DNA from 3 places in the Silvania sp. genome. Region 3 is predicted to be linked to each of the others. Evidence: predicted binding sites of a transcription regulator. Region 3 holds the regulator's gene; each other region holds the start of a gene.

Region 1 (4,176 bases), on a different contig from region 3:
GACGATAAAAGCTGGCAGGCGCTGTTAACCCAACTGGGCACCCTTACCGGGCAAGAAAGCCAGGCCGCGGCGCGTATCGCAGAATTCGATAAGCAGCTCGCACAGGTGAAGCAGAGGATTAAACAGCCGCCGCAGCCGGTGAACGCCATCGTCTATACCGCCGCCGCGCACAGCGCCAACCTGTGGACCGCCGAATCCGCGCAGGGCAAGCTGCTGCAACAGCTGGGCTTTAGCCTTGCCACCCTGCCCGCTGGATTAAACGCCTCGCAAAGCCAGGGCAAGCGTCACGACATTATTCAGCTGGGCGGCGAAAACCTGGCCACCGGGCTGAACGGCGAAGGGCTGTTCCTGTTTGCCGGGGATCAGAAAGACGTGGACGCTATCTACGCCAATCCGCTGCTGGCACACCTGCCCGCTGTGCAAAACAAGCGCGTCTGGGCGCTGGGCACCGAAAGCTTCCGTCTGGATTATTTCAGCGCGATGCGGGTGTTGCAGCGTCTTAACACACTGTTTGGCTAAGGGTATTGCCCCGGATTAAACCGGGGCAGCTTCCTGACGGAACCGACGTAACTCCGCCAAAACCCATACCAGCATCGCCCCGACAATCGCCAGCACAAAACCGCTGCTGCTGGCCGAAGCCACCGGGGTCATCATCGCCCCCAGCCCGCCCAGGATCGCCGCGCCAATCGCATCGCCGGTGACGTTCTGCGCGGTCCACAGCCCGTTAATACGCCCGAGCATCGCTTCCGGGGTCTGGGTCTGGATCAGGGTGTATTGCAACAGGGAACTCACCGCGCTCAGCCAGCCAAACAGTGCCAGACAGACCACGCCCAGCGCCCATACCGGCATCAGGCTGAACAGCCCAATTGCAATAAACGACGTAAAGGTGGCCAGCAGCATAATCATCCCCGGCCGCGCACTCTGCGCCAGGTTGCCGCTGGTCAACGCCCCCAGCGCCGCGCCAAGCGGAATGGCGGCGTACAGGAATCCAATCTGCGACACGCTCATCTGCCACTCCTGCGCCAGCGCCGGATAGAGTACGCGCACCGCGCTCGCCATCGTCAGCAGGCCACCCAGCAGGGCGATCCCGCCGATCAGCGGGCTGTTGAACAGAAAACGGATCGCCGCCAGCAAGGATTTGAGCGGATGCTCGCGCGGCTGCGGCGGAGGCGGCAGCAGCGGCAGGCGCAGCAATGTTAAGGTGGTGATAAAGGTCCCCGCGGCCGCCAGGCCGTAGTTCCAGGCCACATTGCCGGTGCCCAGCAGCAGGCCGCCGACCATAGGCGAGATAACCGACCCCAGACGCACGGTCAGCATGGTGATGGCGCCTGCCTGCATCAGATTTTCTCGCCCCACCAGCGCAGGCGTCGCCGCCAGCAGCGCCGTCACGCCAAGGGAGGCAAAAAAGCCGTCCCACAGGCCGAGGGCATAAATCGCAATTAATGAGGGCTCAGGCAGCATCGCGTTCAGACATAAGCCGACAAATCCCACCCCGCAGGTGCCACGCGCCAGCAAGATCAGCTTCTTACGCTCGTAGCGATCCGCCAGCACCCCACCGACCATCAGGCCGACAAACATCGCCCCGCCGGTTAAGGTGACGGCAAGCCCCACCAGCCAGCTGGAGCCGGTCATCATCTGGATCTGTACCGGCACGGCAACGCCCAGCAGGCCAAGCGAAAGGATGGAGATAAAGCGGGCGATAAAGACGGCGCGGAACGCCGGGTGGGTCTTCAGCAGGCTCAGATTAAGCAGCCAGGATTGTCGGGTCATTACAAAGCCTTAGAGCCTATTCCAGTAGGCGTCATAGTCGCAGCCAGTTTGAACACGGACAGCGCGCAGCAACCGGAACGTACATGTCGTACGTGAGGATTGCGAGCACTGCCCTGGTTCAAAATGGCAAGTAAAATAGCCTAATGGGATAGGCTCTTAATGGTTTCTTTTATACCAATTCAATGGCCGCACATGCTAACATAGCCAAATAAGATAGATAACGATAATTACTATCATTATCAAATCATGGACGTTGCTATGTCGTACTCCTCTTCCGCGCCACGCGCCCTTGCCGTGCCCGGTTTACTGTTACTGCTCCTCCTTGCGATCGCCCTCAGCCTGCTGGTGGGCGCTAAACCGCTGCCGCTTTCCGTGGTGGTGGATGCCTTTTCTGCCACCTGTCAAAGCGCTGACTGCACCATCGTGCGGGATGCCCGCCTGCCGCGAACCCTTGCCGGACTGTTGGCCGGGGCGGCACTGGGCCTTGCCGGGGCGCTGATGCAAACCCTGACCCGCAACCCGCTGGCCGATCCCGGTATTCTGGGCGTCAACGCGGGGGCCAGCTTCGCCATCGTGGTGGGTGCGGCGCTGTTTGGTTTCTCCTCCCCCAGCGAGCAGCTGGTGATGGCGCTCTGCGGTGCCTTTGCCGCCTCGCTGCTGGTGGCCTTTACCGGCAGCCAGGGCGGCGGCCAGCTCAGCCCGGTGCGCCTGACCCTGGCGGGCGTGGCGCTTGGCGCGGTGCTCGACGGCCTCTCCAACGGCATCGCTCTGCTCAATCCGGACGTTTATGACCAGCTGCGCTTCTGGCAGGCGGGCTCGCTGGATATCCGCACCCTGCAAACCCTGCAGGTGGTGAGCGTACCGGTACTGATTGCCGCCGCCGTGGCGCTGCTGTTAAGCCGGGCGCTCAACAGTCTGAGTCTCGGCAGCGACACCGCCACCGCGCTGGGCAGCCGGGTCGCGCGCACCCAGCTCACCGGATTACTGGTCATCACCGTGCTGTGCGGCAGCGCCACGGCGGTGGTCGGCCCCATCGCCTTTATCGGCCTGATGATGCCGCACATGGCCCGCTGGCTGGTGGGAGCCGATCACCGCTGGTCCCTGCCGGTGACCCTGCTTGCCACCCCTGCCCTGCTGCTGTTTGCCGATATTATTGGCCGCCTGCTGGTGCCCGGCGAGCTGCGCGTCTCGGTGGTCAGCGCCTTTATCGGCGCCCCGGTACTGATTTTCCTGGTGCGCCGTAAGCGCGGAGGTGCCCTGTGATGGCCCCTTCCCGCCGTTTAGTCTGGAGCTGCCTGCTGCTGGTGCTGGTGAGCCTGGGCGTGGCAATCATCAGCCTGCGAAGCGGCGCCGTGACGCTCGATTTCAGCCAGGTCTTTAATGCCCTGACCGGCAGCGCACCGCGCAATATCACCCTGGTGGTGACCGAATGGCGCTTGCCGCGAGTGATGATGGCCCTGCTGGTGGGGGCTGCGCTGGGGATCAGTGGAGCGATTTTCCAGTCGCTGATGCGTAACCCGCTCGGCAGTCCGGACATCATGGGCTTTAACACCGGGGCCTGGAGCGGCGTGCTGGTGGCGATGGTGCTGTTTGGTCAGCATCTGACGGCCATCACCCTGGCGGCGATGGCGGGCGGGATCCTGACTTCGCTGGTGGTCTGGGCGCTTGCCTGGCGCAACGGAATCGAAACCTTCCGCCTGATTATTATCGGCATCGGGATGCGCGCGATGCTGATGGCATTTAATACCTGGCTGCTGCTGCGGGCATCGCTCGAGACCTCGCTCTCTGCCGGGCTGTGGTTCGCGGGCTCGCTCAACGGCCTGACCTGGGCCAAAACCCTGCCCGCCGCACCGCTGATCCTGCTGATGTTTGTCTGCGCACTGCTGCTGGTGAAACGCCTGCGTCTGCTGGAAATGGGCGACGACAGCGCCTGCGCGCTGGGCGTCGGCGTTGAGCGTTCACGGCTGATGCTGATGCTGGTGGCGGTCGTCCTCACCGCCGCCGCGACCGCCATCGCCGGGCCGATCTCCTTTATCGCGCTGGTGGCACCGCACATTGCCCGCCGTCTGAGCGGCACCGCCCGCTGGGGATTAACCCAGTCGGCGCTGTGCGGGTCACTGCTGCTGCTGGCCGCCGATCTCTGCGCCCAACAGCTGTTTATGCCTTATCAACTTCCGGTGGGCGTGGTGACGGTCAGCCTTGGCGGGATCTACCTTATCGTCTTGCTTGTTCAGGAGTCCCGCAAGAAATGACACACATCGCAACCCGCCTGCGCGGCGACGATTTAACCCTTGGCTACGGCAAAAAAATCGTGGCCGAGAACCTGCAGGTGGCGATACCCGACGGCCACTTTACCGCCATTATCGGTCCCAACGGCTGCGGCAAGTCGACGCTGCTGCGCACCCT
Region 2 (4,176 bases), on a different contig from region 3:
AGCCGCTGGTGCGCAAGCTGTCCGAGAAGCATATCGGCATGATCGACCTGCCGCTGCTCTCCACGCCGTCGCTGCAGCGTCAAATGGTTGGCCACCGTTCGGCCAACCTGACCCTGGAGCAACTTGAGGCGCTGAGCCCGGCGCAAAAAGCCAAAACGGTGCTGGTGGTGCAGGACCCGTTTACCAGCTACTACGACGCGCAGGTGGTGGCCGACTTTATCCGCCTGGTGGAGCGCCTGGGCTACCAGCCGGTGCTGCTGCCGTTCTCGCCAAACGGCAAGGCCCAGCACATTAAGGGCTTCCTCAATCGCTTTGCCAGAACGGCGCAAAAAACCTCTGACTTCCTCAATCGGGTATCGCTGCTGGGGATGCCGATGGTCGGGGTCGATCCGGCGCTGGTGCTCTGCTATCGCGATGAGTATAAGCAGACGCTCGGCGATAAGCGCGGCGATTTCAACGTGATGCTGGTCCACGAGTGGCTCCCGGGGATTGTGAATGCGCAAGCCACCCAGGAGACCAGCGGTGAAGCCTGGTATCTGTTCGGACACTGCACCGAAGTGACCGCGCTGCCGGGCGCGCCTGCGCAATGGGCATCGATCTTTGCCCGCTTTGGCGCGAAGCTCGAGAGCGTCAGCGTCGGCTGCTGTGGCATGGCGGGGACGTACGGGCATGAAGTGGTCAATCACGCCAATTCGCTGGGGATCTACGAGCTCAGCTGGCATCAGGCGATGCAGCGTCTGCCGCGCAATCGCTGTCTGGCGACAGGCTACTCCTGTCGCAGTCAGGTGAAACGCGTCGAGGGCAGCGGCGTGCGCCATCCATTGCAGGCTTTACTGGAGATTATGGGATGATCTGGAAACGTGCCGTCACGCTGCAGGCCTTAAACGCCATGGGCGAGGGCAATATGGTCGGGCTGCTGGATATCCAGTTTACCCGCATCGGCGACAGCGAACTGGAAGCGACGATGCCGGTGGACAGCCGTACCCATCAGCCGTTTGGGCTGCTGCACGGCGGCGCGTCGGTGGTGCTGGCCGAAACGCTGGGCTCGGTGGCGGGCTATCTCTGCACCGAAGGCGAACAGAAGGTGGTGGGGGTTGAGGTTAACGCCAACCATTTGCGTGCTGTACGCAGTGGGCGGGTGCGTGGCGTGTGTCGGGCGCTGCACACCGGCAGCCGTCATCAGGTGTGGCAGATCGACATTTTTGATGAGCAGGAACGCCTGTGCTGCTCCTCGCGCTTAACCACCGCGGTGGTGTAAACAGAAAGTTGGGCGGCTTTTATCATAATCCGCAATTTATGACAAAGCCGCGCCCCGCAGTTATGAGACTATTCTGATGCTCCTTCAAGAGCTAAGCCATGATGAGTGCCGGAGATAAGCGCCGGATGGAGTAAGGAACCCTTAAGATTGCCGCTGGTAGTCTTAAGGGTTTTCTTTTTTGTGTGTTATAGCGCCATGCCGATCGCGGCGTTCACTCTCGTCGACGCCATAAAAACCCCGCCGTCAATAAAACCCGCCCGGCAACCGTATCAGACCCTGCTGCGGTGCGGCAAGCCCATGATTACGCTGGAGCCCGTAATATAACTTTTTGATTTTCATGCTATTGCCAGCTTGATCATTTTTTTCATCCCTATTTCATAAATAGGCATTCCCTATACATCTTTTCCCTTGTAACCGTTTTCGCCGATTAACCTTTATAAAGCCATTAATATTCAATTGATTGCAGAAAAAAATCGAACCCTGTTAACCCTTCGTGCAGGGTCTATGCTTAATTAATGTCACCAAAAAGGGCGATTAAGGCGAAAGCCCCTGCTGTCAGGGGGTTGAAGTGATAATCGTTATCACTAACATGGTGTTATGCCCTGATGGCGCAATACATAAGGTGGACCTATGGAACTGCATTCAGAAACGTTTGACCCGACAGATTTTGCATGGCGTGGATTAACGCTGACCTCTGCCGCGGCGGCGCATATTCGCGAGCTGACCAGCAAACAGCCCGGCTTGCTCGGCGTGCGCTTAGGCGTGAAGACCACCGGCTGCGCCGGTTTTGGCTATGTGCTGGGTACCGTCACTCAACCGGAGACAGACGATCTGGTTTTCGAGCGTGACGGCGCAAAACTGTACGTGCCGCTGCAGGCGATGCCGTTTATTGACGGCACCGAAGTGGATTACGTGCGCGAAGGCTTAAACCAGTTATTCAAATTCAATAACCCTAAAGCCCAGAACGAATGCGGCTGCGGCGAAAGTTTTGGGGTATAGGCGGTATTATGTCTCGACAAACTGAAGCAACTGACGATGTCAACACCTGGTCCGGCAGCCATCTTAATTACAAAGAGGGCTTCTTCACCCACTTGCAAACCGATGAGCTGGCGAAGGGGATCAACGAAGAGGTCATTCGCGCAATTTCCGCTAAGCGCAACGAACCCGAGTGGATGCTGGAATTCCGTCTGAATGCGTTTAAGGCCTGGCTGGAGATGGAAGAGCCGCACTGGCTGAAGGCGCATTACGACAAGCTTAACTATCAGGATTACAGCTACTACTCGGCGCCGTCCTGCGGGAACTGCGACGACACCTGTGCCTCGGAGCCGGGTGCGGTGCAACAGACCGGGGCCAATGCCTTCCTGAGCAAAGAGGTAGAAGAGGCCTTCGAGCAGCTCGGCGTGCCGGTGCGCGAAGGACGCGAAGTCGCGGTCGACGCCATCTTCGACTCCGTCTCCGTCGCCACCACCTACCGGGAAAAGCTCGGCGAGCAGGGGATCATCTTCTGTTCGTTTGGCGAAGCCATTCACGATCACCCGGAGCTTATCAAGAAATACCTCGGCACCGTGGTGCCCGGTAACGACAACTTCTTTGCCGCCCTCAACGCGGCGGTGGCGTCCGACGGCACCTTTATCTACGTGCCGAAAGGCGTGCGCTGTCCGATGGAGCTCTCGACCTATTTCCGCATCAATGCCGAAAAAACCGGCCAGTTTGAACGCACAATCCTGGTGGCGGATGAAGGCAGCTACGTCAGCTATATCGAGGGCTGTTCCGCCCCGGTGCGCGACAGCTACCAGCTGCACGCGGCGGTGGTGGAAGTGATCATCCACAGAGACGCCGAAGTGAAGTACTCGACGGTGCAGAACTGGTTCCCGGGGGATGGCAATACCGGCGGTATTCTGAACTTCGTCACTAAGCGTGCGCTGTGCGAAGGTGAGAACAGTAAAATGTCGTGGACCCAGTCGGAAACCGGCTCGGCTATCACATGGAAATACCCGAGCTGCATTCTGCGCGGTGACAACTCCATCGGCGAGTTTTACTCAGTGGCGCTGACCAGCGGATATCAGCAGGCCGACACCGGCACCAAGATGATCCACATCGGCAAAAACACCAAATCCACCATCATCTCGAAAGGGATCTCGGCGGGTAAAAGCCAGAACAGCTATCGCGGGCTGGTCAAAATCATGCCGACCGCCACCAACGCGCGCAACTTTACCCAGTGTGATTCGATGCTGATCGGTCCGGACTGCGGGGCGCATACCTTCCCGTACGTTGAATGCCGCAACAACAGCGCCCAGCTGGAACACGAAGCCACCACCTCGCGCATTGGCGAAGATCAGCTGTTCTACTGTCTGCAGCGCGGCATCAGCGAAGAAGATGCCATCTCGATGATCGTAAACGGTTTCTGTAAGGACGTATTCTCTGAACTGCCGCTGGAGTTTGCCGTGGAAGCCCAGAAATTACTGGCGATTAGCCTTGAACACAGCGTCGGTTAAGCATTAAGGAAAGCACATGTTAAGCATCAAAGATTTACAGGTCAGTGTGGAAGATAAAGCGATCCTGCGCGGTCTCAGCCTCGAGGTGCGCCCGGGCGAAGTCCACGCCATTATGGGGCCGAACGGATCGGGGAAAAGTACGCTCTCAGCCACTCTGGCCGGGCGTGAAGATTACGAGGTCGTCGGCGGTTCGGTCGACTTTAAGGGCAAAGATCTGCTTGAACTGTCACCGGAAGATCGCGCGGGCGAAGGCATTTTTATGGCCTTCCAGTACCCGGTCGAAATTCCCGGCGTCAGCAATCAGTTCTTTTTGCAGACCGCGCTGAATGCCGTGCGTAAGTACCGTAGCGAAGAGGCGCTGGACCGCTTTGATTTTCAGGATTTGATGGAAGAGAAAATCCAGCTGCTGAAAATGCCGGAAGA
Region 3 (4,176 bases):
CTGTTCGCGAATGAGCGGCGCCCGGGACGACCGAAAACCAATCCGCATTCGCGTGATGAACAGCTGCGCATTAATAAGCGCAATCAGCTCAAACGCGATAAAAGTCGTGGGCTTAAACGCGTCGAGCTGAAACTCAATGCGGACGCCGTCGATGCGCTGAACGAGCTGGCAAATGCCCGCGACATCAGCCGCAGTGAGCTTATTGAAGAGATGCTGATCCTGCAGCTCGAGAAATGGCACGACAAAGCGTAAGTCAGAAAACTCCCCTCCTTGTTGCTTTCATGTAGCACAGAGTGCAGTCCTGCGCGATAGCAGTTTCCGCAGGCTTCTCTGTTCTGCTATGATTGCCCTTATCCGTGGCTAAATTGCGCCACCATACTATTAAGTTTCAAGAGGTTATTTTACTCATGGCAATCATCGGCATTTTTTTCGGCAGCGACACCGGTAACACCGAAAACATCGCGAAAAACATTCAAAAACAGCTTGGTAAAGACGTTGCCGATGTGCATGACATTGCGAAAAGCAGCAAAGAAGACATCGCAGGTTACGATATCTTGCTGCTGGGCATCCCAACCTGGTACTACGGTGAAGCGCAGTGCGACTGGGACGACTTCTTCCCGTCTCTGGAAGAGATCGACTTCAATGGCAAACTGGTAGCCCTGTTCGGCTGTGGCGACCAGGAAGACTACGCAGAGTACTTCTGCGATGCGCTGGGCACCATTCGCGACATCATTGAGCCGCGTGGCGCAGTGATCGTGGGCCACTGGCCAACTGCAGGCTATCACTTCGAAGCCTCTAAAGGTCTGGCTGATGATGACAACTTTGTGGGACTGGCTATCGACGAAGACCGCCAGCCGGAGCTGACCGCAGAGCGCGTGGACAAATGGGTTAAGCAGATCCGCGAAGAGCTGCACCTCGACGACATCCTCAACGCCTGATGTTGTGGCGGCGTAACCTGTAGTTACGCCGCATTGATAGGTATTATCAATCAAAATAATTGCTACAAATTTTTAACTTTTGCTGTCATACCTGTACAATCAACCAGGATTAAACGGGTCACCCTGTAACAAGTTTGTTGGCGGTACCACGTTTTTATAAGCATACTTTGCTTGAGACTTGCAGTTTTCATTCAGCCATGGCAGTTCTATAATGAGACGCATTCTCTCAGGTGCACTTTCTGTCACTTCTTCTATAGAAGTGAATCGTTTAGCAACAGGACAGATTCCGCATGACTGACAACAATACCGCATTAAAGAAGGCCGGACTGAAAGTCACGCTTCCACGGTTAAAAATTCTGGAAGTGCTTCAGGGTCCGGATAACCATCATGTCAGTGCGGAAGACTTATACAAGCGTCTGATCGACATGGGCGAAGAGATTGGTCTGGCCACGGTGTACCGTGTACTGAACCAGTTTGACGACGCTGGCATCGTTACACGCCATAACTTCGAAGGCGGTAAATCCGTTTTCGAACTGACGCAGCAGCATCATCACGATCACCTGATTTGCCTGGATTGCGGCAAAGTGATCGAATTCAGCGACGACTCTATTGAATCCCGTCAGCGTGAAATTGCTGCACGTCACGGCATTCGTCTGACCAACCACAGTCTTTACCTGTACGGCCACTGCGCTGAAGGCGACTGCACTGCAGATGACCACGCGCACGACGCGAAATAATTCATCCGCACACGCTAAGCCAACCTGACGGTTGGCTTTTTTTATGCAAAAAAAACCCGGTAGCGCTGACGCATACCGGGCCTAATAACAGCTGATTACTTGCTGTTATTACTGCGAATTTCCTTCCAGATTTGGTCGCAACGCTTCGTCACTTCCTGATCGTTTCCGGTTTTGCGCGCCTGAATACAGGCCTGATAATCAGCCACTCTTATCGTTTCCTGGGTCGCAAACTGCTCGTGCGCTTTCTCTTGCTTAAGCACGTTCAGCACGCTTTGGCAGGCTTCGATCTTCTCCGGCGATCCCTCTGCGGTATTAATACAGGCGCTATAAGCCTCTTTCAGACGTGAATCTTCTTTCTGGGTCTGCGGCTCTGCGCAGGCGGTAAGCCCGGCGGCAAATACCGCGACAAACAGGATTTTTTTCAACATAGCGGTCTCCGTTTCGGCGGGTGTAACCCCGCCGGAAGCATCATCAGAAGATAGTGAATGGGGCGATAACCATAAACTTCACGTCGCGCTCATCCTGGAAGATGTTGCCGTAACCGCCGCCGTAGCTTGGGATACTGGAGTGATTGTCGTACTGGGTGAAGTGCAGCTTGAACATAGTGCCTTTCGCACGACCGTCCTGCAGGACGTAGATCGCATCCAGGCTATAGGCTGACTCTTTGATGTTGTTGGACGGGTTGTTTTCGCGCTGGCCCGCGCTGTTGATAAACCAGTCCGCTGGCTTCGCATCCCAGGCGTAGACATACGAGCCACCGACGCTCCAGCCTGCCATGTTCCAGTTGCTCAGATCGTACATCGCACCAAAGAAGACCGCTTTTTCGCCGTTGGCGTTAAAGTCGGAGCGGTTATCCCACCAGACATCCAGACGACCGTTGGAAGAGGCATAGGTTGGGGTCATACGCTGCAGGAAGTAGCCTTGCTGTCCTTCGGCTTTGACGTAAGTCCCCTCCAGGCGTAAATCCACCTGCCCGACTTTGTAGCCCAGGGTCAGCGCCTGCAGCCAGGCGGTGCCGTCGTAGATATCATTGACGGTGCTGTCGTTGGCTTTATCACGGGTGCCGTAGAACTGATAGCTGGTCGACAGCGGGCCGCCCACCACATCCATCTTATAACTGGCTTTGGCAAAATACTGATCAATATAGCCTTCAGCCTGACCGAATGCCGCTTCCAGAATCAGGTTGTTTTTGAAATCGTATTTCGCACCAAGGGAGTGGAGATAGTCGACGCGGGTCTTTCTGTCGTTTTGATAGAACTTGTCCATCTCGAGGTGCCACGGCGCTTTGTACTCGTTGGTCCACATGTAGGAGAAACTCAACGCCCCGCTATCGCCGTAGTCAAAGTTCGCCCCGGCTTCAGCGCCCTGGTATGTACCCGGCATAAAGCTCCAGTGCGGCGCTAATAAGGTTTGACCAGTAGGCTGAAGCCAGCCACCGCGCGCCCAGGCCGGACCGTATTTAAATTTGGCTGCCGCTTTGTACAGGCTGATCCCGCTCTTATCGCCGGACCAGTCCTCTTTGTAGGCTTTGTTGCTGGAGGAGAATGCAATTTCGTTCGGGTGTCCGCTGTCGCCGTTTTCCGCCATTTCAATCGCGGTGAAGGCGGCCAGATCAAGACCGAACATGTCCGCTGCATAGCCGGACTGGAAATCAAGGTTGGCGTTCCAGGTGGAGTGAGCGAGGTTAGTTTTGTATTTGTCTGATTCAACGTCTTTACGGTCACGTTCACGCTGCCAGTAATAGACACCGCCCGTCAGGGTTGAATCATCGACAAAACCTTCGGCCTGAGCCTTTGGAGAGACCATCCAACCAGACATTGCTGTCACACCGGCAATAGCCAGCGCAAGCGCACTACGTTTGCCACTAAACGTACGCATAGTTAATCCTCTTTGACGTATTAAAAGCGCCTTAAACGGCGAAAAAACAAAAGTTAAAAAGTCGACGTAAGCAGAAATACTCATTTACATCTACTGCCTGTAGACTATTTTTCGCGACGCGAATTATCAATCCTTTTTAGCGATCAAAAGTCAGGATTATGACGAAGTGCACATATTTGGTTGCCATTTGTAACAACGCCCGCGCGACAGAATAATCAATTAAAATAATCTTCAAAATTAGCCAGTTATTTTTAGTGGTTGCATTAATTCGCGACAGAATGGGATTAATTTGAAGCAAGGGGGAGAAGGCTAACAGCGGAGGGAAATGCAATTAATTCGCATCGCGAAGATTAACACCAGCAATGACTTGATTGATAAGCAAAAAAAACGCCGCATTACGCGGCGCTCAGGGGGGTATCGGTTATTCGCCGACCTTTGCCCAGGTATCGCGCAGACCGACGGTACGGTTAAACACCAGTTTGTCCGCAGTGGCATAGCGGCTGTCGAGGCAGAAATAGCCTTCGCGCTCAAACTGATACGCTTTACCGGCAACGGCCGCTTTCAGGGACGGCTCAGCAAAACCTTGCTTAATGACCAGCGACTCCAGGTTAATGGTGTCGAGG

The links. The regulator Fur, encoded in region 3, represses iron uptake genes when iron is present. The targets are predictions, from matches to a motif close to ATAATAATGAGAACNACTATCAA.
Region 1: a site for Fur is predicted at 1,991-2,013, ahead of fepD (Fe(3+)-siderophore ABC transporter permease). Genes of this name have one in related genera too.
Region 2: a site for Fur is predicted at 1,827-1,849, ahead of sufA (Fe-S cluster assembly scaffold SufA). Genes of this name have one in related genera too.

What each region holds. Positions count from the first base shown of each region.
Region 1 covers NZ_JBOGBT010000088.1:67,823-71,998, forward strand. The annotation lists gene fepB (Fe2+-enterobactin ABC transporter substrate-binding protein) at 1-519, shown strand, start outside; gene entS (enterobactin transporter EntS) at 535-1,770, opposite strand; gene fepD (Fe(3+)-siderophore ABC transporter permease) at 2,029-3,033, shown strand; gene fepG (iron-enterobactin ABC transporter permease) at 3,030-4,022, shown strand; gene fepC (iron-enterobactin ABC transporter ATP-binding protein) at 4,019-4,176, shown strand, end outside.
Region 2 covers NZ_JBOGBT010000061.1:12,896-17,071, forward strand. The annotation lists gene ydiJ (D-2-hydroxyglutarate dehydrogenase YdiJ) at 1-851, shown strand, start outside; gene menI (1,4-dihydroxy-2-naphthoyl-CoA hydrolase) at 848-1,258, shown strand; gene sufA (Fe-S cluster assembly scaffold SufA) at 1,889-2,257, shown strand; gene sufB (Fe-S cluster assembly protein SufB) at 2,266-3,753, shown strand; gene sufC (Fe-S cluster assembly ATPase SufC) at 3,770-4,176, shown strand, end outside.
Region 3 covers NZ_JBOGBT010000109.1:24,647-28,822, forward strand. The annotation lists gene ybfE (LexA regulated protein) at 1-252, shown strand, start outside; gene fldA (flavodoxin FldA) at 408-938, shown strand; gene fur (ferric iron uptake transcriptional regulator) at 1,229-1,675, shown strand; gene chiQ (ChiQ/YbfN family lipoprotein) at 1,771-2,100, opposite strand; gene chiP (chitoporin ChiP) at 2,147-3,553, opposite strand; gene glnS (glutamine--tRNA ligase) at 3,975-4,176, opposite strand, start outside.